Regions from separate parts of the Paenibacillus sabinae T27 genome, predicted to be linked through region 3. Evidence: riboswitches for the same ligand, from Rfam matches in the RefSeq annotation. Region 3 holds a riboswitch; each other region holds the start of a gene.
What was found. A riboswitch is a leader RNA that binds a small molecule or an ion and turns the genes downstream of it on or off. The one in region 3 is predicted to bind cyclic di-GMP.
Positions count from the first base shown of each region.

Region 1: another riboswitch for cyclic di-GMP. It lies ahead of PSAB_RS25885 (glycosyl hydrolase); the one in region 3 lies ahead of PSAB_RS03040 (transglutaminase-like domain-containing protein).
Region 2: another riboswitch for cyclic di-GMP. It lies ahead of PSAB_RS21395 (stalk domain-containing protein); the one in region 3 lies ahead of PSAB_RS03040 (transglutaminase-like domain-containing protein).

Region 1 is NZ_CP004078.1:1,087,487-1,098,402, forward strand. Features, by position in the region: gene PSAB_RS04865 (WecB/TagA/CpsF family glycosyltransferase) at 1-186, shown strand, start outside; gene PSAB_RS04870 (O-antigen ligase family protein) at 223-1,755, shown strand; gene PSAB_RS04875 (hypothetical protein) at 1,858-2,139, shown strand; gene PSAB_RS04880 (glycosyltransferase family 4 protein) at 2,126-3,346, shown strand; gene PSAB_RS04885 (glycosyltransferase family 4 protein) at 3,312-4,451, shown strand; gene PSAB_RS04890 (glycosyltransferase) at 4,554-5,654, shown strand; gene PSAB_RS04895 (UDP-glucose dehydrogenase family protein) at 5,659-6,999, shown strand; gene PSAB_RS04900 (sugar phosphate nucleotidyltransferase) at 7,151-8,521, shown strand; cyclic di-GMP riboswitch class I at 8,672-8,755, shown strand; gene PSAB_RS25885 (glycosyl hydrolase) at 8,768-10,525, shown strand; gene PSAB_RS04910 (glycosyl hydrolase) at 10,715-10,916, shown strand, end outside.
Region 2 is NZ_CP004078.1:4,629,046-4,639,961, reverse strand. Features, by position in the region: gene PSAB_RS21415 (hypothetical protein) at 1-96, opposite strand, end outside; partial or broken gene PSAB_RS21410 (threonine aldolase family protein) at 410-892, shown strand; gene PSAB_RS21405 (pyridoxal phosphate-dependent aminotransferase) at 980-2,143, opposite strand; gene PSAB_RS21400 (radical SAM protein) at 2,167-3,066, opposite strand; cyclic di-GMP riboswitch class I at 3,257-3,349, shown strand; gene PSAB_RS21395 (stalk domain-containing protein) at 3,440-5,290, shown strand; gene PSAB_RS21390 (LysM peptidoglycan-binding domain-containing protein) at 5,411-7,228, opposite strand; gene PSAB_RS21385 (TetR/AcrR family transcriptional regulator) at 7,393-7,977, shown strand; gene PSAB_RS21380 (MMPL family transporter) at 8,048-10,300, shown strand; gene PSAB_RS21375 (TetR/AcrR family transcriptional regulator) at 10,321-10,908, opposite strand.
Region 3 is NZ_CP004078.1:650,603-659,858, reverse strand. Features, by position in the region: rRNA gene PSAB_RS03045 (16S ribosomal RNA) at 1-1,029, opposite strand, end outside; gene PSAB_RS03040 (transglutaminase-like domain-containing protein) at 1,338-2,147, opposite strand; cyclic di-GMP riboswitch class I at 2,161-2,241, opposite strand; cyclic di-GMP riboswitch class I at 2,314-2,394, opposite strand; gene PSAB_RS03035 (class D sortase) at 2,500-3,159, opposite strand; gene PSAB_RS03030 (GtrA family protein) at 3,172-3,642, opposite strand; gene PSAB_RS03025 (glycosyltransferase family 2 protein) at 3,635-4,639, opposite strand; gene PSAB_RS24905 (phospholipid carrier-dependent glycosyltransferase) at 4,674-8,495, opposite strand; gene PSAB_RS03015 (NCS2 family permease) at 8,846-9,256, opposite strand, start outside.

The DNA of each region.
Region 1 (10,916 bases), 440 kb from region 3:
CTGTCCGGTTCGGTCAAGCGGGCACCGGATTTCATGCAAAAAACGGGGCTGGAATGGTTCTGGAGGCTAAGCCAGGAGCCGGGAAGGCTGTGGAAACGGTATTTGGTCGACGATGCCCAGTTTCTGGTTCTTCTGCTGAAGGAACTGCGCAAACGGGAAAAAGCGAACGGACAGAGCTTCGAATAAAAGCGTGTCCGCAAGGAACAGGAGGTGTATGAGACGATGACTAGCCGCCATTCGGGCAGTACCGGCCTTCCGCTGCCGGGAAATCTTCGCACTGTGGTGACTGCGGGCATTTTTGCAGCGGTTTGCGCGGTCGTGCCGCTGATGATCGGCTTTGTCAGCGCAAAGCTCAGCTCATCGAGCAGCCTGCAGCTGGCTATTGTGTCGGCGCTGCTGTTCCCGGCCTTCCTGCTCTCGCTGCTGAAGCCCCGGCTGCTCGTTTCGTACACGCTGCTGGTCTGGGCTGTCGCTCCCGAGCTTCGCCGGCTTGCCGACTGGAGTGAAGGCACCTATCACTCCGTCTCGTTGCTCAGCTTGGCTCCGCTGCTCGCAGGAGCGACGGTCGCCATACCGGTCCTGCGCGAAATTCATACCCTCAAGCGGCCTCATATGCGGCTGATGCTGCTGTTCGCGATTCCGCTCGGATACGCCACCCTGATCGGGCTGGCGAAGAATGGCGTAGGCTCGGTATACGATCTGCTGAACTACCTGGTTCCGCTTCTTCTTCTGCTGTATTTTGCAGTAACGCCGTTTACGGCCCGCGATATCGACAGGCTGCTTGGCACCTATGCCAATATCGCGGTTTTGGTAGCCGTGTACGGGATCATACAGTATTTGACGGTTCCGGCATGGGACGCTTTCTGGATGCAGAATTCGGGTATGAATTCCATCGGTACGCCGCATCCGCTGGAGGTCAGGGTCTTCTCCACCCTCAACTCGCCGGGACCCGCCGCAACCTTCCTCGTGTTCGCGCTGGTGCCGATGATCCTTGAGAAGCGCTGGCGGGGAGCCTTCAGCTGGATCGGCGTTCTGCTTGTGGTCGTCTGCCTGCTGACCACGCTCGTACGCGCCTCCTGGCTACTGATGCTGGTCATGCTTCTCGTCTATATCGCATCTTCTTCTTCTAAAGGCAAATGGAAGACTCTGATTCAGGTGGTCTTTGTAGCGCTTGCGCTGTTCTGGATCGTTCCGAAGCTTCCGGGAGCGGAGGGGCTGACGGCACGGATGGAGACCCTCTCGTCTATCCAAGAGGACCGCTCCTATAACGACCGGCTCAACCTCCTCGGAACGATGATCCCTGCGATTAAATCCAATCCGGTAGGCCAGGGAATCGGCAGCGTCGGACAGAGCACGAAGATTGGCAACAGCGGCGAGCTCGGCGAATACGGCATTATGGACAACGGGTTCATTGCCCTGATGCTCACCTTCGGCGCTCCGGGCGGCCTGCTGTTCTTTATCGCACTCGGAGCGGTAGCCAAGCAGATTTACGGCAGAGTGGTCGGCATGATCCGGCTCCAGCTGTATGGCAGGCTGGCTCTTGCGGCGTGGGTAGGCGCGGTGGTAGGGCTGGTGTCGGACAACGGATTCTCAGGGCTGAAAGCCTACCTGATCTGGATGCTGATCGGTCTTGGCCTCGGCGTAAGAGAGCTGATCGAGACCGGCAGGAAAGAAGCCGACCCGGCGGTGATCGAGCCGGAGACCGAAAGCGTACTGGCCGAAGCTAAAGGCCAAGTGGCTACGGACAGCCGGTGATTTCTTAAGAACCGCTCCCGGCTTAAGGCGAAGACGACAATGAATTCCTATATGGGCAAGAAAACAACGGATGCGAACGGTTAGATAAAGGAGGAAACCTGCATGAATTCAGTTTCAAGCGTGTTTGCCGGCGTTGACCCGATGACCGGGGACAATGCTATCCCAAATGACGAAATCCGGTTAGGGTGCCGGCCGTTCGCCGAAGAGATTGTATTGGGTGAGGGAAGCGGGGATGGGGCGATTGAGCTCGCGGACACCCCTGGCGTCCCTGATCATGTGAGAATTCATAGTCGGCTTCAAACCCTGAGGGCTTTAAAGGCTTTAAGGGCAAGCCAGGCGGAGAAAGAACAGAAGAAGGGAGGAAGAAGCTATGTCTTATCCTGACGGATTGAACATTATGTCAACGGGCCTTAGCTGGCCTTCCGTGCAGCCTGGCGGGCTCAACACGTATTTCAAATCCGTCTGCGAGCAGCTCTCCTCCCGCAACCGGGTGCAGGCGCTGATTTGCACCAAGGAGATGCCGGCAACTCCCGAGGAACTGATTATCCATAACGCCGGCGATCCGAAAGAGTCGATCTGGAAGCGGAAGGACGCCTTTCAGAGAAAGGCGGCGGACATGTTTAACAGCGGGAAGGAAAGGATCGACATCCTGTACTCCCATTTCGCTCCCTACGGGGTCGGCCCGGCCATCGAGGCGAAGAAGCGCGGCATTCCGGTTGTCATGACGTTCCACGGCCCCTGGAATGAAGAGATGAAGATCGAAGGCCAGGGAATCAAGCATCAGGTGAAGACCGCGATTGCCAAGTCGATTGAACGGAAGGCTTACCGGCTCGCGGATAAGTTCATCGTCCTCAGCGAGACCTTCCGCGACATTCTCCATTCGCTGCACGGTATTCCGCTTGACAAGATCGTCATCATTCCCGGAGCGGCCAACATCGACCGGTTCATTCCTTCAAGCAACCGGCTTGCGGTCCGTCGAATGCTGAATCTGCCGGAAGGGGCCACCACGGTGCTGACGGTTCGCAGGCTCGTGAACCGGATGGGCCTCCTGCAGCTGCTGGAAGCCTGGCGGTCCGTGTCTGAGCGCTTCCCGAACGCTATCCTGCTGATCGGCGGCAAAGGCCCCTTGCGGGCGGAGCTCGAAGAGCGGATCGCCGATTACGGGCTGACAAGCAAGGTCAGGCTGCTCGGCTATATCCCCGACCATGAGCTGGCCTCGTATTATCAGGCGGCTGACCTGTTCGTCGTTCCGTCGCAGGCTCTGGAGGGCTTCGGCCTGATCACAGCCGAAGCGCTGGCTAGCGGACTGCCGGTCATGGCAACGCCGATCGGCGGCAACCGGGAAATCCTGCAGAATTTCCGGCCGGAGCTGCTCTTCAAGAGCTCGTCCGCCGCGGATATGGCCGAGGGGATTTCCCACATGCTCGGCAACCGAAGGCTTCTTCCGAGCCGGGAGGAATGCCGGGAGCATGTGCTGGAAAGGTACACCTGGGAGCATGTCGCGGATCAGGTGGAAGCCGTATTCAGAGAGGTTATGGGGAAAGGAGAGACGCTGAATGTTGAGAGTGGCATATATCGATCACACGGCTAGATGGAGCGGCGGCGAGGTAGCGTTGTTCAACATTCTGACCCATATCGGAGAACAGGTTGACCCGCTTGTGATCCTGGCGGAGGAAGGCGCGCTGGCCGACCGCTTGCGCGATAGAGGAATCGACGTCCGGATCGTGCCGATGGACGAGAGCGTCCGAAGCCGCGGCCGCAACACCGTCAACCTGGGCGCGCCGGCTGCTGCCATGAAGCTGCTGGCCTACGGCCGTAAAATCGCTCCGCTGCTGAAGAAGGAGCGGGTAGCCTGCGTGCATACCAACTCCCTTAAGTCTGCCCTGTACGGAACGGTTGCCGCCAAGATGGCAGGCGTACCGCTGATTTGGCATATTCGCGACCATATTGGCGCGCCTTATCTGAAGCCGGTTGTCGCCAAAGCCATCCGGCTGCTCTCGCGTCTATTGCCGAACGGCGTCATCGCCAATTCGAAGTCCACGCTCAGCGCGCTGGAGCTGCCGAAGTCGAAGAAGACGCTGGTCGTCTATTCCGCTTTCGCCAAAGCGATCGGCGGCGTAGCCGGACGCGGGGACCAGAAGGACTTCAACGTTCTGCTGGTCGGGCGGCTGGCCGAATGGAAGGGTCAGCATATTCTGCTGGATGCGGCCAAGAAGCTTCAGGGTAACGGCCGAATCAAGTTCTGGCTGGCGGGCGACGCCCTCTTCGGCGAAGACGAATACAAGAAGAAGCTGCTTGCGACGATCGAGCGCGAGGGGCTTGACAATGTAAGCCTCCTGGGACATGTGGAGGACATTCAGGGATTGATGCAACAAGCGGATCTGCTCGTCCATACTTCGATCACACCGGAGCCGTTCGGCCAGGTGATCGTCGAAGGGATGGCGGCGGGTCTGCCGGTAATCGCGTCCAATGAGGGAGGACCGGTTGAAATCGTCGTGCCGGGTGAGACAGGACTGCTCATTCAGCCTGGAGACCCGGCTATTCTTGCGGAATCGATCAACTGGATGCTGGAGCATCCCGAAGAGCGGGAAAGAATGGCGGAAGCCGGGATCAAGCGGGTAAAGGAACATTTTGTGATCGAGAACACGGTCAAAGAGATTGTCGCCTATTATAAAGGCCTGGTGGCGGGCACCTGACGAACAAAAGGAGAGCGGATATCACCTGTGAAGCAAGCAGCTGTCTCTTAAGCAGCCGCTTCTTGACACACATAGCTCCATCAAACGTTGAGGATGATTCACATGAAAATAGCGATAGCGCATGATTACTTAATCCAAATGGGCGGAGCGGAAAGGGTGGTGGAGGTTTTTCACCATATGTATCCGGAGGCTCCAATCTTCACGACGGTTTTTAACGGAAACCGCCTGACCGAGAATCTCAAGGACGCGGATATCCGGGCCTCCTGGCTGCAAAAAATTCCGGGAGTGAAGGACAATTTTAAAGGGGTGCTGCCGCTTTATCCCATGGCTATCCGCGATCTGGACTTCAGCGGGTTCGACATCGTACTGAGTTCCAGCAGCGCGTTCATGAAGAGCATCCAGGTTCCCAAGCGTACATTTCATCTCTGCTACTGCCACACCCCGATGAGATTTGCCTGGGATTATGACACCTATATGGAACGGCAGTCGAATTCCGGTTTATTCAAAAGAGTGCTGAAGCTCTACATCCAGCAGCTCAAAATGTGGGATCAGCGGACCTCCAAAAACGTGAACCAGTTCGTTGCCAACTCATCCGTTGTCAAGAGCCGGATACGGAACTACTACCATCGGGATGCTGATGTCATCTTCCCGCCCATCAATACCTCCCGGTTCAAAAGCTCAAGCTCCATCGGCGATTATTATCTGATCGTCTCCAGACTGGTTTCCTACAAGCGGATCGATCTGGCGGTCGAAGCCTTCAACCGCAACGGTCTGAAGCTGCTCATCGTCGGCGACGGTCCCGACCGGAAGCGGCTGGAAGGAATGGCCAAGAGCAATGTTAAATTCCTCGGCCGTCTCGAAGACGATGAGGTCAACGGACTGATGTCGCAGTGCCGGGCTTATATTTTTCCCGGGGAAGAGGATTTCGGCATAACGCCGCTGGAGGCGAACGCTGCGGGAAGACCGGTTATCGCCTATCAGGCGGGCGGAGCGCTGGACACGATAGTGCCCTATGTAAACGGCGTATTTTTCAAGAAGCAGGAAGTCGACGATTTGCTAGGGGCTATTGCCGAAGTGGAATCGTATGCATGGGACGTCGGGAAAATTATGAAGCACGCGCAGAAATTCGATGAACGAACGTTTATGGTGCAGTTCAAGCAGTATGTTGAACAGGCGTATGTGAACTTTCTAAAAGGAGGATGAAGATATGAATCTGGCGGTAATCGGCACTGGCTATGTCGGCCTCGTATCGGGCGTATGCTTTACACTTGGGGGTAACCATGTTATTTGCGTCGATAAGGATGAGGAGAAGATCGCCCGGCTGGGCCAGATGAAGTCGCCCATCTACGAACCGGGTATCGAGGCGCTGATCGAAATGAACCTGAAAGAGGGAAGACTGAAGTTCTCCTCCGATCTCCGGGAGTCGGTTCGCCTCTCGGATATCGTTATCCTTGCTGTAGGCACGCCTTCTCTCCCGAACGGGGAAGCGGATCTGCAGTACATCGAAAGCGCGGCTGCGGACATCGGCCGAGCCATGGAAGGCTATAAGATCATCATGACGAAGTCTACCGTTCCCGTAGGAACGAACGAGAAAATCCGCCAGATTATCGCTGCCCACACCGGCTATCCGTTCGATATCGTATCGGCGCCGGAATTCCTCCGGGAAGGCTCGGCCATCCAGGATACGCTGCATCCCGACCGGGTGATCATCGGTCTCGACAACCCGGCCCTTGAGCCCGTTATGCGGGAGCTTCATCAGGGCTTCACCGAAAATATTGTCGTCACCGACATCCGCAGCGCGGAAATGATCAAGTACGCCTCGAACGCATTTCTGGCAACCAAAATTTCGTTCATCAACGAAATCGCCAATATCTGCGAAAAGGTAGGCGCGGATGTGACCGAGGTGGCCGAGGGAATGGGCCTCGACCGGCGGATCGGCTCTTCCTTCCTCCAGGCGGGAATCGGCTACGGCGGCTCCTGCTTCCCGAAAGATACGAAGGCGCTGATCCAGATCGCAGGGAACGTCGACTACGAATTCAAGCTGCTGAAATCGGTGGTCGAAGTCAATCAGGGCCAGCGGTTCATGATTCTTGCGAAGCTCCACGAGTCGATAGGCAGTCTGCAGGGTGCGACAATCGGAATCTGGGGACTGGCCTTCAAGCCGAACACCGACGATGTGCGCGAATCGCCTGCAAGGGAAATCATCGAGGCGCTTGTTAAGGAAGGCGCGCATGTGAAGGTGTACGATCCGATTGCCGCGGACAATTTCCGGAAGCAATACGACCACCCGCTGATTCACTGGTGCGCCGTGCCGGAGGAAGCGGGAACCGGCAGCGACGCGGTCTGCCTGCTCACAGATTGGGCCGTGTTCAAGGATATCGATCTGCACCTTCTGGCAGCAGGAATGCGCAAGCCGATCCTGATCGACGGGCGCAACGTCTACTCCAAGGAACAAATCGAAGGAACCGGGCTGGAATATTATTCGGTGGGACGCCCGCGGATGGGCGGACTCAGCGGCTTGTCTCCAAGCGTGGCAGGAGCGGTATAAGCGGTATATATGGATAAGTGACGAACCGGGTCAGGCGCCGCAGACTCAGGCGAAGCAGGTTCGCCGCGGCGGCGCCGCTACCTTAGGATATTCCGTTAAGAAGCAGGCTGTTCACGGCTGTATCATGACCATTATGAGGGAGGGTATCATTATGAAACTGGTATTATTGTCTGGCGGTTCGGGAAAACGGCTGTGGCCTCTGTCCAACGACTCTCGGTCGAAACAGTTTCTGAAGGTGCTGGAAAGCCCGCTCGGCGAGCCGGAATCGATGGTCCAGCGGGTATGGCGGCAGCTGGGAGAAGCGGGACTTGCGGAATCGTCGTATTTGGCGACAGGGCGCGGGCAGGTGGAGATGATCCAAAGCCAGCTGGGCGGGGATGTCAAGATCATCGTCGAGCCCGAGCGCCGCGATACGTTTCCGGCCATTGCGCTGACGGCCGTCTACCTGTATTCGGTAGAAGGCGTTCGCCCGGATGAGACCGTCGCGATCCTCCCGGTCGATCCTTATGTGGAAGGCTCCTTCTTCGGCTCGATTTCACAGCTGGAGCAGGCGCTTGACGATACCGGCGCAAATCTGGCGCTGATCGGCGTCGTGCCGGAGCATCCCTCGGAGAAATACGGCTACATTATTCCTTCGGGCGGCGCGACGGAGAAAGAGGTAAGACCGGTTAGCGGTTTCCTGGAGAAGCCGGATCGCCTGCGGGCCGAAGAGCTGATCGGACAGGGCGCCTTGTGGAACTGCGGGGTGTTCGCCTTCCGGCTGGGATATCTGCTTAATATTTTACAGCAAAAAGGGCTGCCTTTGACTTACGAGGAGCTGCAGAAGCAGTATAAGCTGCTCTCTTCCATCAGCTTCGATTACGAAGTGGTTGAGAAGGAAGACAAGATCGTTGTCCAGCCGTATGACGGATTCTGGAAGGACTTAGGCACCTGGAATACCCTGACCGAGGAAATGGCGAGCAACCAATTAGGCAAGGGCGTGCTGACTGAGGATTCCTCTACAAGCTGCCTGGTCAACGAGCTTGATATTCCGATCACGGTAATTGGCGCCCAGGACCTGATCATCGCCGCGAGCCCGGATGGCATCCTCGTCACCCACAAATCGGAAAGCCCGCGCATCAAAGAGGTGCTGAAGGGCGCGGAGCAAAGACCGATGTACGAGGAACGCCGGTGGGGCCACTATAAGGTGATCGATTACGTCAAATACCAGGAAAGCAATGAAGTCCTGACCAAGCGGATTTTTATCGCAGAGGGAAAAAATATCAGCTACCAGTATCATCTTAAGCGCAGCGAAATCTGGACCTTTATCAGCGGGGAAGCCAGCATCATTCTTAACGAGAAATTGCACACGGTGAAAGCCGGAGATGTTGTGCGCATACCGGAAGGAACGAAGCACAGCATTCTCGCGTTGACCGATGTGGAATTCATCGAGGTTCAGACCGGATCGGAGCTGGTGGAAGAGGATAATATCCGCATAACGCTGGATTGGAAGGATATTGAACTGCAGCAATTTATCTCGTAATAATGCCTGAATGAGGGATAACCTACTTATTAACCATATAACAAGGCTATTAAACGGGTCTTTTGGCTCATTTATTGAAGAATGATGAAAATCAGTCTTCATCATTAATTGTACACCGTCGATATTTACGGTAGAAGGTTAAGCCTTCCAATACGACAAAGGCAAACCTATCGCGAGGTAGGGACGCAAAGCCATAGGGCCTCTCCATTTCAGAGAGGCAGCCTGGCTACCGAAAGGAAGATGAAATTGAAAGTTCACCGTACGTATCGATTGTTCTGCATGCTGGTAACTCTGTCTCTGCTCCTGTCATTTGTTCCGTTCATGGGCGGAGGAAGCGCATCGACCGTTTCCGCGGCGGCTGCGTCCACAGCGCCGGTGACCCCGGACGCTTCACCCGAAGCGGTCAAGCTGCTGAGTTACCTGTATTCCATTTCCGGAACCCGAATTATCACCGGTCAGCATGACTATCTGGAAAGTCCGGACGAGTTCAACAACAAGCTTCAAGTAACGAGCAGTAGATATGCAGCTCTCCATGGATATGAGCTTGGCGCGATCAACGGCCAAACGGACGGCGCCGTAACATGGCTCCGGCAAAATGTGGTGAACAGCGCCATCAAATGGTATAAGTCCGGAGGCATCGTCGCGATGACGTTCCACGAGAATCTGCCGGGAACATCATACAGCTGGTCCAATGTGCAGATGTCGTTGTCCCAGGCCGACTTCGACAAGTATGTTACACCCGGAACCCCGGAGTACCAAAATCTGATCACTGAGCTGGACAAGGTGGCGGTTTCGCTGAAAACCCTGCGCGATGCCGGAGTGCCCGTTCTGTGGCGGCCCTATCACGAAATGAACGGGGGCTGGTTCTGGTGGGGCAAGAAGACGAATTTTACTGCTCTCTGGAATATTATGTATGACCGTTTTGTCAATGTTCATAAATTGAACAACCTGATTTGGGTGTGGAGCCCGAATGCTCCGAACGACTGGGCCGATCCTTACGCGAAGACTTATCCCGGTGCGGATAAAGTGGATATTCTGGCGGCGGACATTTACAACAAGGACTTCAGACAGAGCTATTATGACGATCTGTTGAGTTTGGCCGCAGGCAAGCCGATTGCCATTGGCGAGAATGGTGAAATGCCCGATCCTGCGATGCTGCCCAAATATCAGAGCAAATGGGTCTTTATGATGACCTGGGGCAAAATGCTCTATGAAAACAACACCACGACTACAATCAAGAGTTTTCTAAACAACGGATTTACGTTAACCCGCGATGAAATTAGTACGGCTCTGGCTTCGTATACGGTGCCAATGCTGTCGGAAAGCCCGACGCCAAGTCCGTCGCCGACACCATCGCCGACACCGACGCCGAGCCCAACACCATCGCCGTCACCGAGTCCAACACCGACACCTACGCCAAGTCCGACACCGACGCCGGTACCATCGCCAAGCCCGACACCAACACCAACACCAACATATACGCCGAACAATCAGCAGTCCGCTGCGGATTCTTCAACCGATAGCTCATCCTTGACCGCGCTGCTGCCTTCGGCCACGCCTGCGGAGCCACGCCATGGCCTGCTGGGCGAATATTTTACCAACATGCAGTTAACCGGGACGCCCGCACTGGTGCGGGAAGAATCGGCCGTCGATTTCAACTGGGGACTCGGATCGCCGGACACCTCCATCGGCCCCGATAAGTTCTCCGCCCGCTGGAGCGGCAAAATCAAGCCTCTGTACAGCGAGAACTATTCCTTCTATACCAGTTCGGATGACGGTATTAAATTATGGGTCAACGGCGTTGCCGTTATTACCAGCTGGTCTACCCAATACGGTTTAGAGCGAAAGGGAAGAATCGACCTTGAAGCCGGGAAACTGTATGACATTAAAGTTGAATATTACGATAATACGGGGAGCGCCAAAGCGCGTCTGATGTGGGAGAGCAGTAGCCAGCTCAAGGAAACCGTTCCAGCCAGCGCGTTTTATCTTTCCGATTCGCTTTGATATAGCTTTTACGGCTGCCCCTGAGGGTGGCCGCCGATACTTATAATTCATTCAGTTCATTTGAGCCTTGCGAGGCCCTGCTTAATACAGCAGGGCTTCTAAACTATAAGCCCCTCATGGGGAAGACTGTTTTCCCGGCATACGGGAGGCCGGCATTCTCTTAAAGGATTCCTGGCTTAAGAAAGGAAGATGAAATTGAACAAATCCTCCAAGTATCGGTTGTTCACTACGGTTTTACCTTTGATTCTGATCATGTCCCTGCTGCCGTGGATGCATTCGGAAACTCCGCCCAAGTCCGTAATCCAGACACCGCCCGCTCCGGTTAATCCGTCGGCCTCGCCTGAGGCGGGAGAACTGCTCGGGTTCCTGGCAGGCTTAAGCGGCAAGAGCC
Region 2 (10,916 bases), 1.3 Mb from region 3:
TGATTTTGTAGGTTGCGGTTGATTGCTTTGCTCATTTGAACTACAAGCAGATAAAGACATGACGACAAGAACACAGAATATTAGTTTTTTAATCATCTTAGTTTCAAAGACCCCCCAATCGCAGTACCACTAGCAAAACTAATTGTCCACTCAGAAGCAGGAATTTTGTAGACTATCCAATCATGCTTTTCTACATATCAAGCCTCCCAAGGGATGTTAGCCTACTAATTATATCCAAAAGATAGTTTTTTGGATAGACTAGGAGTATCTTAGTGCCAAAAAACGATCCAAAAACCTGTAATGTGCATATGAGCTGCAGCCGGCGTTGTTCTCTTTGTACCACAGTTTCGCACCTGGGCATAACACGGAAGTATCAGTGTGATTGGCTCCGGGTGGCGGCAATTTATCTAGCGATTTATCCTTGGCGGATATTGCAAGACTTTGTGATGTGTTCTATATCGGGGGAACTAAGATCGGAGCGTTATTTGGGGAAGCAGCAGTGATCCTAAATGATGAGCTGAAAAAAGATTTTCGGTATATGATCAAGCAAAAGGGAGGATTACTGGCCAAGGGGAGATTACTCGGAATCCAGTTTGAAACCTTGTTTGAAGATGGCTTGTACTATGAAATTTCCAGTCATGCCGTAGAAATGGCGATGATGATTCGAGAGGCTTTTGTTGAAAAAGGCTTTTCATTACGATATGATTCCAAAACCAATCAACAGTTTCCCATTTTGCCGGAAGATGTGTTGATGAAATTGGGCACAAAGTATTCTTTTTCCTTCTGGGAAAAAGCCGATACTAATCACAGTGTTGTGAGATTCTGTACCAGTTGGGCTACAAAAAAAGAAAATGTTGAAATGCTGATTAAGGATATTAAGGAATTGGAATAGTTCAATAAAACAGCGACAGTCTAGGACCTTCTCGTCCATAACTGCCGCTGTTTCTATTACTGTAGTTAAGATCAATAGCAAACTCATTTATTTTAATTTGTTCACGAACTTCTCGATTCGATCGAATCCTTCATTAATATTCTCCACGGAAGTAGCATACGACAGTCTCACATAACCTTCGCCCATAGCTCCAAAACAATCTCCGGGAGACACAACGACATGCTGATCCTTCAGAAGCCCGATTGCAAATTCGTCAGAGGTCAGGCCTGTTTCTTTGATATTCATGAATACGTAAAATGCACCTTTCGGCATTAAGCAGGACAAGGTATCGATGCTGTTGATTCGGTCGACCATGATCTTTCTGCGCAGTTTATATTGCTCATTCATGTATGTAAGAGCGTCCTGGGGTCCCGTCAGGGCTTCGATTGCTGCATATTGTGCCGGAGTGTTCACGCAGGACAGCATAAATTCCTGGATTTTTTGCATTTCAGAGATGACAGGCTCCGGACCTAGACAGAATCCGACTCTCCACCCGGTCATGGCATAGGATTTGGATACGGAATCTACGATAATCGTTCGTTCTTTCATGCCGGGAATACGGGCGATATTGAAGAAATCTTCTTCATCATAGATAAGATACTTGTACACCTCGTCAAAAATCACATATAAATCATGCTCGGCGGCTATTCGCGCGATCATTTCTATCGTTGCCCGGTCCGCCACGGCTCCCGTTGGATTGGATGGCGTATTCAATAGGATGGCTTTGGATTTGGGGGTTATCGCTGCTCTTAAACCTTGCTCCGTAAAGTTGAACCCTTCTTCTTCGTACACCGGAACCGTCACCGGAACGGCATGATTCATTTCGATCATTCCATAATAATTGGTATAGCACGGGTCACTGACGATGACCTCATCTCCGGGATTCGTAAGGACCAGAAGGGAGAGGTAAAGCCCCTGCATCCCCCCAACGGTAATCATAATTTCATCAAGCGGATTGTAACTGACTTTATCAAAATTTTGAAAATGCGCGCTTACCGCTTCACGTAGAGGAAGAATACCGGAATTGGGTGTGTAATGCGTATGGCCGCGATCCATGGCTTTTTTGGCGGCGTCAATAATATGCTCTGGAGTATCAAATTCAGGTTCGCCTATTACAAAACTAATTACATTGTCTAATCCTTGGGCCATATCATACATTTTTCTGATTTTAGCCGGTTCGATGCTTGCGATCTTTGATGATAATTCTTTCATTCCTGATCTCCTTCCTCCACCCATTATCTGGGGATTGAAACCGCTCCTTCCACACCTTTTTGCAGGTGACCGTCTAAATATTCGACCCCAATGGAGTTTAAGCCTTCTTTTAGTGCCGCAATCATTTCATCTTTCTTGTCTGGGAGCATACCGCGAACGGGTATTACATTGGAGGTATGGAGACCGAAGAAAAAGGTATGGTCCAGGTTCAGTCCGCTTAACATTTCGATTTCCTCTTCAATATTTTGGCGCAAGGTATTTTCTATAAAAAGCCCTTCTTCTACTTCTTCATCCAGCGGGCTGCCGGGATCCACATGTAAAGTGGCAATAAAGATCAGCTTTGGCTTAACTTCATTTAGCAGTTTGCTGTTTGCTTTTGCATTTTCCCGTGTTTTTTCGCTGCCGGCTCCTCCGATGATAATATTTACACTAAAGTCCATTCCAGCTTCGGTTAAACGCTTTAACTGTACTTTGGCTTCATCCACCGTAAATCCTTTATTAAAATGTTCCACTACCTCGGGCATACCGGATTCCAGGCCGATATTGAGGTCGTTAATCTTTAAGGCTCTTAATTCTTTAAGCTCTTCATCGGTTTTATTTTTAATGTTATTAACGGAGGCATACATCGCTATAGTCTGAACTTGAGGCAGAATTTCATTGATTTTAACCGCAATGGATTTAAGCCGGTCTGCACTCAGGGCAAAAGGGTCGGCATTGACTAAAAATATACGGTTTACTTCAGGATACATTCGTTTGGCTTCCCATAAATCATGCTCAATTTGTTCCAGCGTTTCGACATGAAAAGGCACATCGCTATACATGGTACAGAAGCTGCACTCATTATGGCTGCATCCGACAGTGACTTGCAGTAATAGCGAATTCGCTTCAAAAGGCGGACGGTAAACGGGGCCGGTATACTTCATTTTCTCTTCTCCTTTGTACATAGCACTGATTTCTATAAGTTTACAATTATACGGCTATCTGAGGTAGTACGTACTTTAAAGTGCGTATCTCAAGTGAGTGACAAACAAAATATTAATTGGTAAATTTTAAATCTGGATTTATACTGAAAAAAGAAGTGCAAAAGAACTATAAGAAATCACGAAACAAGTGATTGACCAAAGGCAAACTCGTTCGAAAGGCGGGGGCGCAAAGCCACGGGTCTTCCGTTATAGTAAGCTATAACCAGACAGCCGGGTTGCTCAGAGGCTTGTTTTTTTGCGTGTTCTTACAGCAGAAGAAAGGAATGGTTCAACGAAAATGAGACGAATCTTTTGGAGTGTGCTTGTGGTCTGGATGCTCGTTGCATTAACCGAAATGGAAACAAGGGGGATGGCTGCGAGCGCAGCAGCAGGGCAGAACTACACATGGAAAGACGAGGTGACGAAGTTCAAAGTCGGACCGGTTGATTTTCAAGATCTCAAGGATGCTGATATCGCTGGCCGCTACTTAACCTGGACTATAATTCAAGATCACTATGATTCGATTTATGTTTTAAATTTGGATAACGGAAAGACGGAAAGATTGACTACCGATAAGACCCACAAATATAACCCGGTTCTAGCGGATACCATTCAAGGCCCAATGGTTCTTTGGATTCAGAGTAATGAACTCCATGGAAGTGATATATGGGGATACAATTTGAAAAGTAAGGAAAAAAAGAAACTGGTTGACGGCGGGTCATCCTCGCTAACGGAGCCCGTTGGAAATGGCAATTATCTGGCATGGGTTGATCATTACAAAGTCCAAGTTCTTAATTTGGCAAGCGGTGAGTCGGAGGAGATCGAGGAAGGGAGTAATCCTCAGCTGGGTAAGGGCCGGCTTATCTATCTGTACCGATCCGATGAAATTAGAGCCTATGATTTGGGTTCAAAGAGTGAAGATCATTTTTACGGAGCCAGCTTTCCGCATGATTATTCGTTCAATGGCAAATACATTGTGCTTAAGACCAAGCTTAGGGAAAATCAGGGTTATGTTGAGCTGAACGCAACCACTCCGTCTGAGAAGGGAATCGTGCTGCAAAAAGATTCTCCTTACAAATTGTCAAAAGTATTCACAGGGTTGTCCTATGGCATTTGGGTTGAAAAAGGAGAGGGAGATCAAGCAAAGGTAACAGGTGTAGACCTTTTGCATAAGGAGTCTTTTTCGATACCGCTGGAAGCGACATACAATCATGTACTCGGACTCTCCGGCGATACGCTGATTTATTTAAATAAAGGCGGTTTTATCGTCAAAAGAACCATCATTCCTCCGAGTACCCGTGCAGACCGGAATGCAGAACCGATTCATGTCGTTATGGATGGGGTAGAGGTTCCCCTGCGTACGGCCCCGATTTCGCTTAACAATAGCACCTATGTCGAGTTTCGTTCCCTGTTCGAGCGGATGGGGTTCGGCATTAAATGGGATAACAAAACGCGCCAGATCACGGGCACCAAGGGAAGCCTGGTAATTAAACTGACTATTGACAAGAAAGAAATGGTTGTTAATGGAAAAGTTATCAAAACCGATTCTGCGCCGGTTACTCGGGGCGGTACAACCTATGTCCCTCTTAGGCTTATTGGTGAAGCGGCTGACCGTAAAATTAGCTGGAATAGAGCAAAGCAGACGGTGTACATCAGCCTGAAAGATACAAAGGATACCCTGTATAACGAAGACGGCAGCATGCGGTATCATGGCGGGCTGGTAGACGGTATCCGTGAGGGGTATGGAACGCAATACAACGAAAACGGACGTGTTTTCTATGAAGGGGAATGGAAGAACGATAAAATGGATGGCGAAGGGAAAATGTACTATCTTTTCGCTGACGAACTGTACTTCGAAGGAACGATGAGAAATGGCAAGCAGGTGGAGGGCATCGAATATTATCCCGGCGGAGGACTTCGGTATAAAGGTTCTTACAACGAATCGGGCTTGCATTGGGAGGGGCTAGAGGTGGTTCTGAATCGAAGTACTGGTGAATATCTCGTCGTAGAAATAAGCCAGGGAGGTCGAGAAGGAAAGGCAATCTGGTATTACGCCAATGATGAGGTTAAAATTGAGGGGGATTTTGCGGACGACCGGTTTATCAACGGCACCCTCTATGATCCCGAGGGGAATATGCTGTATCAAGGCGGATTTGACGAATGGGGTGAACCTTTAAAGAATTAAACAATAATAGCAGTCCCGATGAAGTTGTCTGGATCGGGACAACTGCTAAACTTAAAATTATCTCTCTGAGCCAACCCTTCAATCGGGTTGGCTCTTCTAGTCTTTGAATCAATCTTACTGTCAAAGAAATCGTAATCCGTTCACCATCGCTTGAAGATGAGCTTGGTCCGCCCAGAGGATGAAGTATGGATACGTGCTGCCGTTAATGACAACAGGCTGCGGGTATACGGCGATGAACGCCGATTGTTGCCGCAATTCAGGCGCTTGATCCTGGGATGGGAAGATGTAGCAGGCTTCCTGACCCTGCACGCGTCCCGGGACAATTCGCGGCGAAGAGCCGTACGGCATTAGCGGATGATACGCTTCGGAACGGCACAGCTCGTCGAAGGATAAATCGCTGGCCAGAGCGGAGATCTGGAAGAAACCGTCCGCGCCCTCGTACCGGGTCTCGCTTACCGCTCGCCACGCGGCAGGGTAGGGGAAGCTGACGCGGTACACATCGCTGCGGAACTGAGCGTAGTTATCCGCCGGAACGGCTGCGGAGGACCATTGTACGGAGGTGATGGCACCTGTTCCCGAAACAACACGGATCGGTGCGGGATGGCGGATATCGACGATCCAAATCTCGCTGGAGAGACCCGATCCTTCGCAGCCGGACAAGTAGGCGATGGCTTCGCTGTCCGGGGACCAGGTGACGGGAGTAGCAAAGCAATCGGAGACGGCCGGGATTTGCTGGCCTCTGCCTTGCGGACGTTCGGTTCGGATAGTGGAGAAGTAGCCTTTACGTTCGGCAAAATCAGTTGCGCTGTACGCGATAGCGGCGCTATTTGGAGCCCAGGCCGGATAATAATTTTTCGCTAGCGGCCCGCCCGTCAGTTCGGATAGGTTCCCTGTATTGATTTCTGCCACGTAAATAATGGAAATGCTTGCGCCGGGAGAGGTGAAAAGGGCATGGGAGCCGCTTGGCGAGAGCTCGACCTCGTTCTTGGGGCTGAACGTATCATTCGTAATTTGTCGCTGGCCGGTACCGTTGACGCGAATCTCATAAAGCTGATCTGTTCCGGTGTTATCCGGGGCCGCAAATAACAGCTTATCGCCGGAGGGAAACCACTGCACATGCTTGGCGCCGGTTACGGGCAGCGTTCGGCCGAAGAAGGCAGCCAGCTCATAAAGCACGATCCGGTTCTGCTTCGTGTAGGCGATCTGCGCGCTGTCCGGGGACCAGGAGAGGGTGGTATAGGGCTCGAGCTGATCGATCTGCGTCAAGGTTCCCTGCAGCACGTCGAGGATGAAGAGAACCCCTTGCTTCCCGATAAAAGCAATCCGGCGATTGTCCGGCGACCAATAGGGCACGGAATGGGCATCCGCCTGCTGACCTCCAACCGCTGTCGTTCGGCCGCTCCGCGGATCGTACAGCCAGAGATCGTAGGCGCCGCCAGCGTTCGAAACAAAGGCCAGCCTTCCGGCTCCGCCCGGAGGAGCGTAAGGAATGATTAGGTGCATGCCCGCGATGATCAAGTCGGAAGGCAGCCGGTTCGCTTGGCGGATCAGATCCGGTCTTCGGATGCCGCCAGTCGTGACGTTGTATCTGCCGGCAAGTCCATATAAGGAATCCCCGGGTTGCACCACATAATAGGGGACACCCGGCGGGATGATGAGTATTTGATCGATATAGATTGTGTATGGCGGACTCAGCCGGTTGGCTTCGATAATAGCAGCCATAGGCACGCCGTATGATAGGGAAAGGGAGTAAACGGAGTCTCCGGGTTTCACCTGAACGGTTGTCACACCGGACGGAACCGACAGCTGCTGACCGGGGGTGATGAAATCGGGAGACGGAAGATTGTTTGCTGCGATAAGCGCAGCGACAGGGATTTCCCACCTCTTGGCGATTGCCGACACAGATTCGCCGGGTCTAACGGTATAGAACGTCTGCACGGGGACGACCTCCTCCTTAAACCTCTTGTTACCCAGTGTATTCAGCGGATGAATGATGCAGAAGCCGCCGCCTCCTCGTGTTATTTTGTCAAAGCGGGTGATTTATGCTATTATTTGTTTGATCAATCAAACAGATGATGCAATGACCGCATGAGGAGGTTAAGATGACCGAGCCGGATAAACAGCAGAGAATTATCGACGCAGCCTACCAGGTGTTGGCGGAAAAAGGCTACGATGAAGCCTCCACGAAAGAAATCGCCCGCGTTGCAGGAGTGGCGCAGGGGCTGATCGGTTACTATTTTTCCAGCAAGGATTTGCTGTTCGCCGAAGTATTCCGCCGCGAATCGGAGAGATATTGCGAATCGCTGCCGTTCGTGCGAAGCCACAGCGACAGTCCGCTGGACGAGGAGAAAATCAAATCGGTACTGAGCGTCCCGAAATCTAGAGCCGAGGAGAACCCTTCATGGATCAAGCTTCGTTATGAATTGTTCGCCCTGGGATTGAGGAACGAAGCGGTATCCGGCAGCATCAAAGATACCCTTGCAAGCAAACGCGGGCACCTGGCCGAGCTGATCGAGTCCATTGGCAAGCTCCCGGAAGAGCATTCCCGCGCGCTGGCCCCGATCCTGCTGTCTGTCTTCGATGGCCTTGCTTTGCAGCGGCTGTGCGACGAAGGTTTCGATTACGACGGCGCATATGATACCCTAGCCGCTATGATTGCCGCTTATGTTAGCAGTGTTCAAAAATAGAGATGAACGGGCGGCAATTTTTTTTAAAGGTTATTGTTTGATTGATCAAACAAATTTCTGGAGGAGATGAATGATGGACAGGCCACATGGATACCGCAAGGAAACTTTGGCATTATCCCGAAATACGGTGCTGCGGTCGCTCGGACATTTTATTGTAAAGGCCAGGTGGCCGGTCATTATTTTGGGCGTTATCGTGTTTGTCGCTTCTGCTGTTATCGGCGCCGGAACCGTTGGCAAGCTCTCCCTCAGCAGATGGGAAGTGCCGGGCTCCGAATCGTATCAGGCGGGTAAGGCGCTTGAGCAGCGGTTCGGCTCCGGCAGTCCGAATCTGGCGCTGCTCGTCACGGCAAAGCATGGCACGATCGACAGCCCGGACATTCGGGAAGCGGGACTTGCGCTTACCGACGAATTAGCAGGAGAAGAAGCCGTTCAGCAAGCGGCCTCGTACTGGTCCCGCGGCGGAACGCAGACGCTGCGAAGCAAGGATGGAACACAAGCGCTTATTTTGGCGCATTTGAAAGGCACGGTAACGGAAGCGAGGACGGCATTGGCTAGCTTATCCCCAAAATTCACCCGGGAGACTGAGCTTCTCAAGGTCGAGGTGGGCGGGCAGGACGAAATATTCCGGCAGGCAGCGGGGCTCGCCCGTCAGGATTTTGCCCGGGCGGAGATGATCATACTGCCTGGGGTATTTGTCCTGCTGCTGCTGGTATACCGGCGCTTCAGGGCGACGGCTCTGACCATCGGCGTGGGATTGTTCGCGATGGTCGGCACACTGGCCGGATTGGCCGCCGTTGTTCCGTTCACAGAGGTATCGACTTTTGCGCTCAATCTGACCTTGGTCATGGGGCTTGGTCTTGGCATTGATTATTCGCTGTTTATGATCTTCAGGTTCAGGGAAGAGCTCGCGTCGGGGAAGGATGCCCATGCTTCAGCCGTGATTGCGGTGGAGACGGCCGGACGAACCGTTATTTTCAGCGGGATTACGGTCGCTGCTTCCTGTTCGGTGCTGTTTGTCTTTCCCTTCCCATTCCTCCAGTCTTTCGCTTATACCGGCGTAATGGTGGTGCTGTCGGGCATTATCGGTTCGGTGCTCATCCTGCCCGCGTTCTTCGCCGTACTTGGTCCCCGGCTTGCCCGTCGTTCCCAAACGGGAACATCTACGGCCAGCCCCGGATCTTCCCGATCCCGGGGGGACTGGTGGTATAGATGGGCCAAAGCGGTGATGCGCCGTCCCGTACTGTACGGAGGCGCAGCGATGCTTATTTTGCTGCTGCTCGGTTCTCCCGTCCTGGATTTGCGGTTCGGCCTCCCCGATCACCGTGTGCTACCGGCCAATGCTACAAGCCGAATAGTCGAAGACCAGAAGATGGCCGGTTTTCCTGCCGAGGAGACGGATGCAATCCAGGTTGTCGCCTCCGAAGTCAAGGACCCGTCAGCCGTAATGGCGGACATATCGGCTTATGCGGAGCGGTTATCGAAGGTCTCTGGTATTATTCAGGTGGATTCTCTGGCCGGTTCCTACGCCGAGGGGCGCTTGATTACGCCTGCCAATGCGGCCCACGCCCGGTTTGCCGGAGCGGATGGAGGCACCTTTCTAACGGTCATTCCTTACGGATCAGCCATCAGCGCCGATGCTCCCGGTCTGGTAAGGGAAATCCGGGCAATGGCGGCGCCGTTTGAGGTCATGGTAGGGGGATATCCGGGGGATTTGACCGATTTCCGCGAAAAGCTGCTGGAGAGAATCCCGGTTGCGCTTGTCCTCGTCCTCGCCATTACGTTTGTCATCCTGTTCCTGATGACAGGGAGCATTCTGCTGCCGTTGAAAGCGACGCTGCTTAATTTTCTCAGTCTGACTATAATGTTTGGCGCACTTGTCTGGGTGTTCCAGCAGGGGCATTTCTCCAGGTTGCTCGGCTTTACACCGGCCGGCTCCATCGAGCCGAGCATTCCGATTCTGATGTTCTGCATTGCGTATGGCCTGTCCATGGACTATGAGGTGTTCATCCTGTCCCGGATTAAAGAGGAATACGACCGAACCGGCGATCTGGAGGAATCCGTGGCTCGGGGACTTCAGAAGAGCGGGTCTCTGGTTACGACTGCGGCAGTGATTTTGGCTTTTACGTTCGCTGCTTATGGGACAGGTGAGGTTGTGTTTCTAAAAATGCTGGGGGTCGGTATGACACTGGCTGTGCTGATCGACGCCACCCTGATTCGCTCGGTGCTGGTGCCCGCGTTCATGAAGCTGGCAGGCAGGGCCAATTGGTGGGCGCCGCCCGCGCTCCGCCGCTTCTACGAGCGCTATGGCATTTCGGAGGGGTAGGCGGAGGAACGATCCAATGGTTACCCGCGGAACTGTCGGTTCATACCTTCAGTGAGAACCGACATAACCTGCTCGGTCATCTCTTCGGGGGTATACCGGCTTGTTCCCTTGCTCCAGTCCGCCGCCGCCCCGAATATCGCCCAGCTTGTCATTAACGCCAAGGTTTCGGTGGGGAACGGCCGATTGGCCGGGTCAGCAGGGCTTTGCTTCAGCCAATGAAGCAGCAGCGAATATAATTCCTCCTGAACAGTGCGTTCAAACAACGGATTCACGGTATCAATCGGATAACAACGGTTGTTCATCTCTTTGAAATGCTCCAGAACAGTCTGGATCAGGATGCGCAGATGGGTCTGATCCCAATCGGCGTTTGAGGGAAGACTGGTTTCCAGCAGCCGCTGGAATTTTTCCCTTATCATCGTCTCGAGCAAGGCGTATTTATCGGGAAAATGTGTGTAAAACGTTCCGCGGTTAACATCGGCACGGTCCGTAATATCCTGAATCGTGATAGCGGAGAAGCCCTTCTCTCTCATCAATTCCATAAACGCTTGTTTGAGCTGCCGCCGGGACCGCTGGATACGTCTGTCGGGTTTGTTATTGCGCGCTTCCATGAAAATCT
Region 3 (9,256 bases):
ATCTCTAGTCCGGTCAGAGGGATGTCAAGACCTGGTAAGGTTCTTCGCGTTGCTTCGAATTAAACCACATACTCCACTGCTTGTGCGGGTCCCCGTCAATTCCTTTGAGTTTCAGTCTTGCGACCGTACTCCCCAGGCGGAGTGCTTACTGTGTTAACTTCGGCACCAAGGGTATCGAAACCCCTAACACCTAGCACTCATCGTTTACGGCGTGGACTACCAGGGTATCTAATCCTGTTTGCTCCCCACGCTTTCGCGCCTCAGCGTCAGTTACAGCCCAGAAAGTCGCCTTCGCCACTGGTGTTCCTCCACATCTCTACGCATTTCACCGCTACACGTGGAATTCCACTTTCCTCTTCTGCACTCAAGCTGCCCAGTTTCCAGTGCGACCACAGGTTGAGCCCATGGTTTAAACACCAGACTTAAACAGCCGCCTGCGCGCGCTTTACGCCCAATAATTCCGGACAACGCTTGCCCCCTACGTATTACCGCGGCTGCTGGCACGTAGTTAGCCGGGGCTTTCTTCTCAGGTACCGTCACTCTCTTAGCAGTTACTCTTAAGAGACGTTCTTCCCTGGCAACAGAGCTTTACGATCCGAAAACCTTCATCACTCACGCGGCGTTGCTCCGTCAGGCTTTCGCCCATTGCGGAAGATTCCCTACTGCTGCCTCCCGTAGGAGTCTGGGCCGTGTCTCAGTCCCAGTGTGGCCGTTCACCCTCTCAGGTCGGCTACGCATCGTCGCCTTGGTGAGCCGTTACCCCACCAACTAGCTAATGCGCCGCAGGCCCATCCCCTGGTGACAGATTGCTCCGCCTTTCCGCCTTCCGGTATGCACCAGAAGGTCTTATCCGGTATTAGCTACCGTTTCCGGTAGTTATCCCAGTCCAAGGGGCAGGTTGCCTACGTGTTACTCACCCGTCCGCCGCTAAGTTAATCAGGAGCAAGCTCCATCATAACTCCGCTCGACTTGCATGTATTAGGCACGCCGCCAGCGTTCGTCCTGAGCCAGGATCAAACTCTCCAAAAAGGTAGAGCCGATAGCTCAATCAAACAAACTGACGAGAATTTCTTCTCATTTAATACTCACTCGTTGTTCAGTTTTCAAAGATCAAACTTCTTTGCCGCCGTTCAACTTTTCGTTAGCAGCAACTTTTATAATATATCATGTACTCTTCAGAAACGCAAGCTTTTTTTAAAAAGTTTTTTTCAAGTTATCTTTAAACGCTTGTGCCTCCCAAGAGCGACTCACCTATAATACCTCTTCTCATTGAATATGGCAACCCCGAAATCACAAAAAAAAACAATCCACTTATTGGTTAAGCGGATTGTTTGTGCTTAGTAATACTTCACGGCCGTATATTTACTTGCGCTTTTAATCAGGGGAGCCGTCTTGCCGCTCTTGCCCAAGCCCGCATCAACTGTTGTATCGATAGTGACCCACTTGCCTCCGATGAGGACTTCGTTCCAGGCATGGTACTCAGCTACATAGCTGCTATTGCCCATGACCAGCTTGGCCGGTACATCCACACTCCGAAGCATGGCGGCGAAAAGGGAGGCGTAGTCATAGCAAATTCCTTTTTTGGAGGCAAGCGTATTGTCGATACTCGGCACATAATCATTGGCTACATTAGCGGCCAAAGCGTAATCATATTTAATATTGGAGACGATATAGTTGTAGATGGCGGTTACCTTTTCTTTGTCCGTGGCAGCGTTCTGAGTCAATTGTTTCGCTTTTTGTACCGCTTTGTCCGAGGGACTCCAATTCACATTCTGCACGGAGCTCAAATATACAGCGTTGGGGTCGCTTAGCGAGAGGTCGACCGAGTCGGAATACACCACTTTATATTTATTGCCGCTGGTGTTCTCAAGGATGGAGATGCGATAGGTACCGTTGCCTTGTTGAAGAGGGAAAGATTCATTAGGCTCCGATGCGAACAGGTTGTAGGTATAGCTGCTGCCGTTCTTGGTGATCATCAGTTTGGTGCGCTTGTTCTGCGGAACGTTATATTGAATGCCGACAACACCTTGGCTTAACTCCGAAGCATCCAGCCATTCGGACCCGCTGCTCGCAGCGGCTGCCGGAGTCGCTTCGGCGGAGGCGGCGACGATTAATAAAGCGAGGATCACCGCATACAACTTCTTCATGGATAAAACTCCTTTCGGTAGCTGGCTGCCATCCTGGCGGGAAGGCCCTGTAGCTTTGCGTCCCTGCCTTTCGGCAGGTTTGCCTTTGTCACACAAGCTTTATCTTTATTATTTTTGGAATAAATACCATAATTTATATTAAAACTCAAACAAAAAAGCCTCTTCATTCGGCAGCTGGCTGCCATCCTGACGGGAAGGCCCTGTAGCTTTGCGTCCCTACCTTTCGGGAGGTTTGCCATTTATCGTGTTTAGCTTTTCTACATATATTTTACCATATCAATATCAAATAACAATAGAATAATAGGAAGATATACCTGCTCCATCCGCCTCTTTTAACATTTTTCCGCTACAGTCACGGAAGTTTTGCGTGGACAATAAGCCGATGGGTCGGGTTGATCAGCGGATCGCAGGTAATCAGCGTCAAGATCCGGTCTTTTTTATTGCCCTCCAGCACGGAAATGTCTGTCGGATCAACGATCTGAATATCATAAACGATATAATTATAGACTTTCCCTCTGGTCTTAACGGTGATCGTATCTCCGATCTTCACTTCGTTCAGACGGTTAAACAGTCTGCCTTTGGTATGAGCGCGGTGAGCAGCAATGGCCGCATTGCCTACTTCTCCGAGCGGAGCGGTCTCGGTCAGATGCACGGCTGAATGCCTCATATTCGCTTTGGTGGCTCCTTCAAGCACGGGAAGCTTGGCATCAATCGTATCGATCTCAATCAGTCCGATCGCTTGCTCGCCGGCGTCCGAAGCCCCATTATTATCCGCAGATTCAGATTCTTCGCCCAATACCGATTCATCCGCAAGCAGCTGCGTCACTTTGGCGTATTTGAGCCGCAAGTCGGGATCGACAGAGGTCTGAGCCGTATTCGTTCCTTGTTCAAAGTTCCGTTCCGCTTCCTCCAGCAGCTTCTGCTGCTGCCAGTCTTCGAACCATTCGCTGGCCTTCGGATACAGGAGCAGCAGAACGCCCGCAATAATAATGATATAGGACAGCTTGCGCAAGTTATCTCACCTCTAACGTTGGTCCGCATCCCCTCCGGAGACCGCCTCGCCCGAAACGGACAGGGGCTGCTTCGGGTTCACGAACACCCATTTTCTGCTGCCGACAAAATTGATGATGACCGTAACAAAGGTAACCAGTACCTTCGATACCAGCTCCTTCAGTCCCAGCCGGTCGATTAGCAAGCTCATCAGCAGCAAAGATATACCCAGCACAACCAAATTCAAAACAATAAACCTCATCAGCTGCTTATAATCGAACCCGTCCTCTTTGGACCGCTTCCGGTCCTTGAACGTTATATTGCTGTTTAAAATAAAGCTGTTGGCCGTTCCCGCCCCATAAGAGATGATCTGGCCCACGACATAGTACAGTCCGAGCGAATTCAGCAGCGCGAACACGGCCATATCGACGAGCGTATTCAGCAGACCGACAATATTAAATTTAACGAACTGGATGATTTCGCCGCGCATATTTTTGTTATTCATGAGGCACGCCCTTCCGCGTAAGTCCAGCTTCCTCGCGAAGGAGCTCAGCTTCCTCTTCTTTCAGGCTGGTATAGCCCACGGTCCGGCGGACAATATACAGCGGCCGATCCTTCGATTCGTCGTAAATCCGGCCGATGTATTCCCCGATTACCCCGAGAATCATAAGTACAATCCCGTTAAACAGCAGATTCACCCCTACAATGGAGGCCCAGCCGGGCACGGTGCGGGAGGTGAACCATTTTTGCATCAAGACGAAGAACAGAAAGATAAAACTGGAAAAAGAGAGCGAAAATCCGAGATAAGATGCGATTTTGAGCGGTTTGTGCGAAAAGGACGTGATGCCGTCGAGCGCAAACCGGATCATTTTTTTGAGAGGATACTTCGTTTCCCCGGCAAAACGCTCTTCGCGAACGTACTCCACCATCGTCTGACGGAAGCCGACCCAGCTGACAAGACCTCTGACATAGCGGTTCTTCTCCTTCAGCTCGCGCAGCACATCGCACACCTTGCGGTCAATCAGGCGGAAGTCGCCCGTATCGGTCGGGATATCCACGCTGGTCATGCTACTGAGCAGGCGGTAAAAGAGCTTGGCGGTCATTTTTTTGAAAAAGGTCTCGCCGTGGCGCTTCAGCCGTTTGGCATACACCACCTCATACCCCTGCTTCCATTTGGCAATTAGCTCCAGGATGACCTCCGGCGGGTCCTGAAGATCCGCGTCGATCACGACGACTGCTTCGCCCCGGGCATAGTCCATACCGGCGGTAATCGCGATCTGATGGCCGAAATTCCGCGAAAAATCAATAAGCTTCACATGCTCGTCCCGGACTGCAATCTCCCGGATCATCTCGGCTGAGCGGTCCCGGCTTCCGTCGTTCACGAAAATCAGTTCGTACGCATCTCCGGAACGGTCCATGACTTCTTTCAGGCGCTCATACGTATGGGAGATGACTTCTTCCTCATTATACATCGGGACGATCACGCTGTATCTGGCTTTCATTTCTTTTCCTCCTAAGTTGTGGACAGGTCTGACTCTAGAAGACCCAAGTCGGGAACCAGCGCAGGACGCCCGTCACATAATCTCCGCTAACCTGCAGCCCCGACAGGACGGGATAGAACATCACGAAGAGCAGCGCCGCTCCCGCGACAAACACATAACGAATAACTCTGGACCGCGATTCCGGGAAGTATCCGTCCGACAGCTTCAGCACATAGACCAGCGCCAGAATCAGGAACGGCACCATGGCGAAATAATGGTAAAGGAACGTCTCGCGCGGAACGAGCATCCAGGGAACATACTGGGAAAAATAACCGATCCAAATGACGTACTGCTGCTTCTCCCGGCGCTTCAGCGTTAGCCAGAGCACAGCGAGAATGGCAAACACACCGGTCCACCAGATCAGCGGATTGCCCATTGTCACAATGCTGCTCACCTGTCCTGCCGGCAGGCCTTCCCCGCCGCTGAAAAACCATACCGGCCGCTTCATGAAGGGCCACTGCCACCACTGGGAAGAGAACGGATGGGTAGCCACAAGCTGGCTGTGGTAATCATACATGTCCTTTTGCGCTTGAATGAGTCCTTTGAACGTATAGCCTTCCGGTGTGACGGACAGAACGGGAATAAACGACAGACTGTAAATCACGGCCGGTATCACGACAAAAAAGACAAGGCAGCATGCCAGCGTGATGATCGTTCTGCTCCAGAACGTTCGTTCAGCCTCCCGGCAGGCGGAGGACATTTCCGCGTCTCCGCCCTTTCCGGCGGCAAGCAGGCGCCGGGCGGCCCGGTACTGCCGGAACCGGTCAAATAGCGATATGCCAAGCATTATCGCCAGACCCGCCCCTCCATAAAGGACAATCCATTTGGAGGCGACGCCGATGCCGAAGAACAGTCCGGACCAAAAGAGCGGCCACAGCGTCTTGCGCAGCGGATCACGGTAGAAATTCATAACGGTATAACGCTGCATGAAATAGAACATCAGCATGATGAAGAAGACGCCGTACACATCAATGGTGGCGATCCGGGTCTGCGTGAAATGCATAAAGTCCAGCGCGAACAGCCCTGCCGCAAGCGCCGCGTAGCGCGTCCGCCCGAACAGCCGCAGCGCCATCATATAAATGACAGGCAGCATGGCGATTCCAAACACCGTACCGACGATCCGCCAGCCGAACGGATTGACGCCAAACAGAGTCATGCCGACGGAAATCAGCAGCTTGCCGAGCGGCGGATGCGTGTTCTCATAAGGAACGATGCCATGGGCATACTCATAAGCGGTTCGGGCATGATAAATCTCATCAAAATAGGTGCTGTTCATAAAGCCCGAGTTCGCCGGAATGAGCTGCCGTTCGTCGAACAGGTTAGCCGGCTCGCCTTTTTTGGGAGTTCCTCCCGTATCCGGCGACACATCGGCAACGGCCAGCGGCGACGCGTTGCCTTGCTCATAAAAGGCCATCTCATGCAGGTAGAAGCCCGGGCTATTCACATAGACCCGGACATAACGCGCGGTGGCGTTAAGCTCCTGGCTTTTCCAGATAAAGACGTTGCCGACGTCCTCCTTAATCTTGACGGGTCCGGACCAGGTACCAGGCGTGTCGCCAAACTCCAGCGTAAATTCGCCCGTGCCCACGCCGCCGAATATTCTTACCTTATCCAGCTGCTTCGCGGCTCCCAAATCCACATAGAAGCTTTCACCGGCGGCTGAAGGCGCCCAGACCGTCTGCGGCGAAGAGGACGAGCCGAGATTGACCAGAGACAGCGCGCCATAGAGCAAGGTAATGCCCCCCATCCACAGCCAGTCCTTTCGCACCAGCCTCGGGAATACGCCTCCCGGGCGGCCATGACTTGAAGGACGGAGCTCTCCGGCGAGCGCCAGGTCGGCTTCACGAAGCTGCCGGTCCGTATACGGAAGAGCAAACGGGAGGATTTTTCCCCTAAAGTAAATATCCCACCCGATGTACAGCATGAAGAGCAGCAGCCCGATGTTGGCGATTGATGTGACCAGAACAATGCCGTCCGAGCCCGGATTCTGCCCGGCATTCAGATGCAGCAGCACATAGGCCACATTGACGTACTGGGTCAAGCTCAGACCGAAGAACAGCATCAGCAGCCTCCGGTCCTTGGTCTCCATAAAAACGAATAAACTTAGGATAAGCGCCGGGAACATGTACCGTTCATGCATTTTGGTCCCGACGACAAACATGACCACAATCAGAACCAGACCGATAAAGAAGGACTTGGACAGATCCTTCTTATCTTTGCGGAACGAGTAGACCCCGGCCAAAAGCACGGCGGCGATAATTGCGATATTGCCCCAGGCGCGGAAAGGGATTCCAAGCCATAACCGGTCGATTGGCGCCCAGCTCGGAGCGATAAGCATATAGAGATTAAAAGCGTTGACGGTCGAGTAAGGGTAGGAAGACAGCGTGCTTTTGTAAAGATCAATCAGTCCGCCGAGCCCCCCGTTGTCCCAAAAGAACGGCAAGGTGATCAGGGCAAATGCGGCCAGCCCGTACACTGCACCCTTTAGCAGCTCCTTCCAGGCGCGGTAGTGCAGGAACGCAAACAGCAGCACCGGCGTAAAAATAAGCGCCTGCGGCTTCACCGCCGTGGCGACCGCGAACCAGAGCGCGGAAACGGCCAGCCGTTTATCCGAGACGGCGTTAATGCTGAGCAGCAGGAACAGTACGAAAAAGGCATCCGCCTGCCCCCACACCGCCGAATCCGTAAGTACGGCCGGGTTAAACAAATACAGCGCCGCAAGACCGAGCGCAATCCCGCTCGTAAGCTTCTTGCTTCCGATCCGGTAAATGAACCATCCGGCCGCAATATCCGATAGAATCGCCGGCAGCTTGAACAGCAGCATCTCTCCGGGAGAATCCGGGCTCAGGCCGAGTCCGCCCTGTATGACATGCAGAAGATACAATATATAAAGATACCCTGGAGGATAATCCGCAAACAGGCCTTTCTGGTAAAAGCGTCCCGGGCCTACCTCGGCGAGCCGCTGCCCCCAGAACATAAAGGTCTTCATGTCGTTCATATAGCCCTGCGAAGTCCAGCCGAGCCACAGGCGCAGCAGGAAAGCCGCGGCAAGAACCAAACCCAGCCATAGGCCAAAGTTGCAATTCTCTCTTCGGAGCAGGCGGCGGCTGCGAAGCGCAGTCCGGTACACCCACGCGAACAGGCAGGCGAACAGCGCGGAGAAGAGCAAAATATCCTTGGATGAAATTTTAACCGGCTTTCCCGCCGTACCCGCCGAAGACGAACCGGGATCAAGCGAGAGTACCGAAGCCCCGGCCGGGGCGGAGCTCAGCTCTTCCACGGACAAATCATCGAAGTACGCTTTGCCGGTGGCCAAATTGCCGTACCCGCCGAGGGCGGCGCCGATGCCCATTTCTTTTTGATCCGGGCCCGTCTTGCCCACGAACGTGAGTTGCTGCCAGCCTCCGCCGGTATCCTTGGTGCTTGGATATCCCCCGCCTACGCCGACGACGAAGATATTGGCTCCGATTCCCTCCGCTCCCGCGTTCACCATTTTCACCCAACCGGATATCCGGTAATGGGTGTCCGGCTTGACGGCAACGGTCTGAATCCATTTGGCATGATTCGGCTGCATATTCTCTACAGCGGCTGCGAAGCTGCCGGAATGGACATCTGCAGATTCCACGGAAAGCAGGCTTGCCTGGTCGCCCTGAACCCACACGTCCTTATTCCAGGAAGCGGGCGCATTCGAAGCCGACTCCTCAAAGCCGGAATTTTGCAAAAGATTCCCTTCCGCAAACATTGTTCCCGCAGGCAAGGCAAGCATACACAGCAGAAGCATAAACATCAATTTTGCGGCATTTGGCCACTTCTTCATCCTTGTAACCACCTTCGTATAATCGTCCGAATCTATGTATGTGAGTGTGCTTTATTTTTCCCTCATTTCAATATAATCGAATTGCCATGTGAATTAAAGTCCGGTCTGACTTCCGAAAATACGGTGAATTACGCGCTATATATAAGAAGAAAAGGCTTCGCCGTCCTCTGAAAGAGGAAGGCATCCGTTTCTCGTAAAAATATCAGGTTAAGGATAAGCGCGAAGCTTATACTTTCTGATATTTCAAGAAGAAGCGCCTGACGGCGTCTTTCAAGACGCAAGTACGTTTCTCGTAGAAATAAGAAATGGCCCCTTCCGTTTAGGAAGGAGCCGCATAGGAACCGCCCGGTTTAGCCCTGGCTGCCGATCAGCAAGTAACGAAGGACCACCAGAATGGCCAGCAGCCACATCATCCAGTGGATATCGTATTTCTTTTTGCCTGCAAGGTTAGCTACAAACGCCAGGATCACGTAAGTAACGATACCGAAAGAAATGCCGTTCGCGATGTTGTAGGTAAAAGGCATAATCGCGAGGGTCAGGAACGACGGAATGGCGATAACCATATCGTTAAAATCAATCCGGCGGATGGACTGCGCCATCAGCACGCCGACAATGATCAGGGCCGCCGCCGTGGCGGAGCCGGGAATCAAAGCGGCTACCGGCGCCAGGAACAGGGCAAGCAGGAAGCACACGCCTGTCGTGACGGCGGTAAGTCCCGTACGTCCGCCTTCGGCCACGCCCGCCGCGCTCTCGATGTAAGC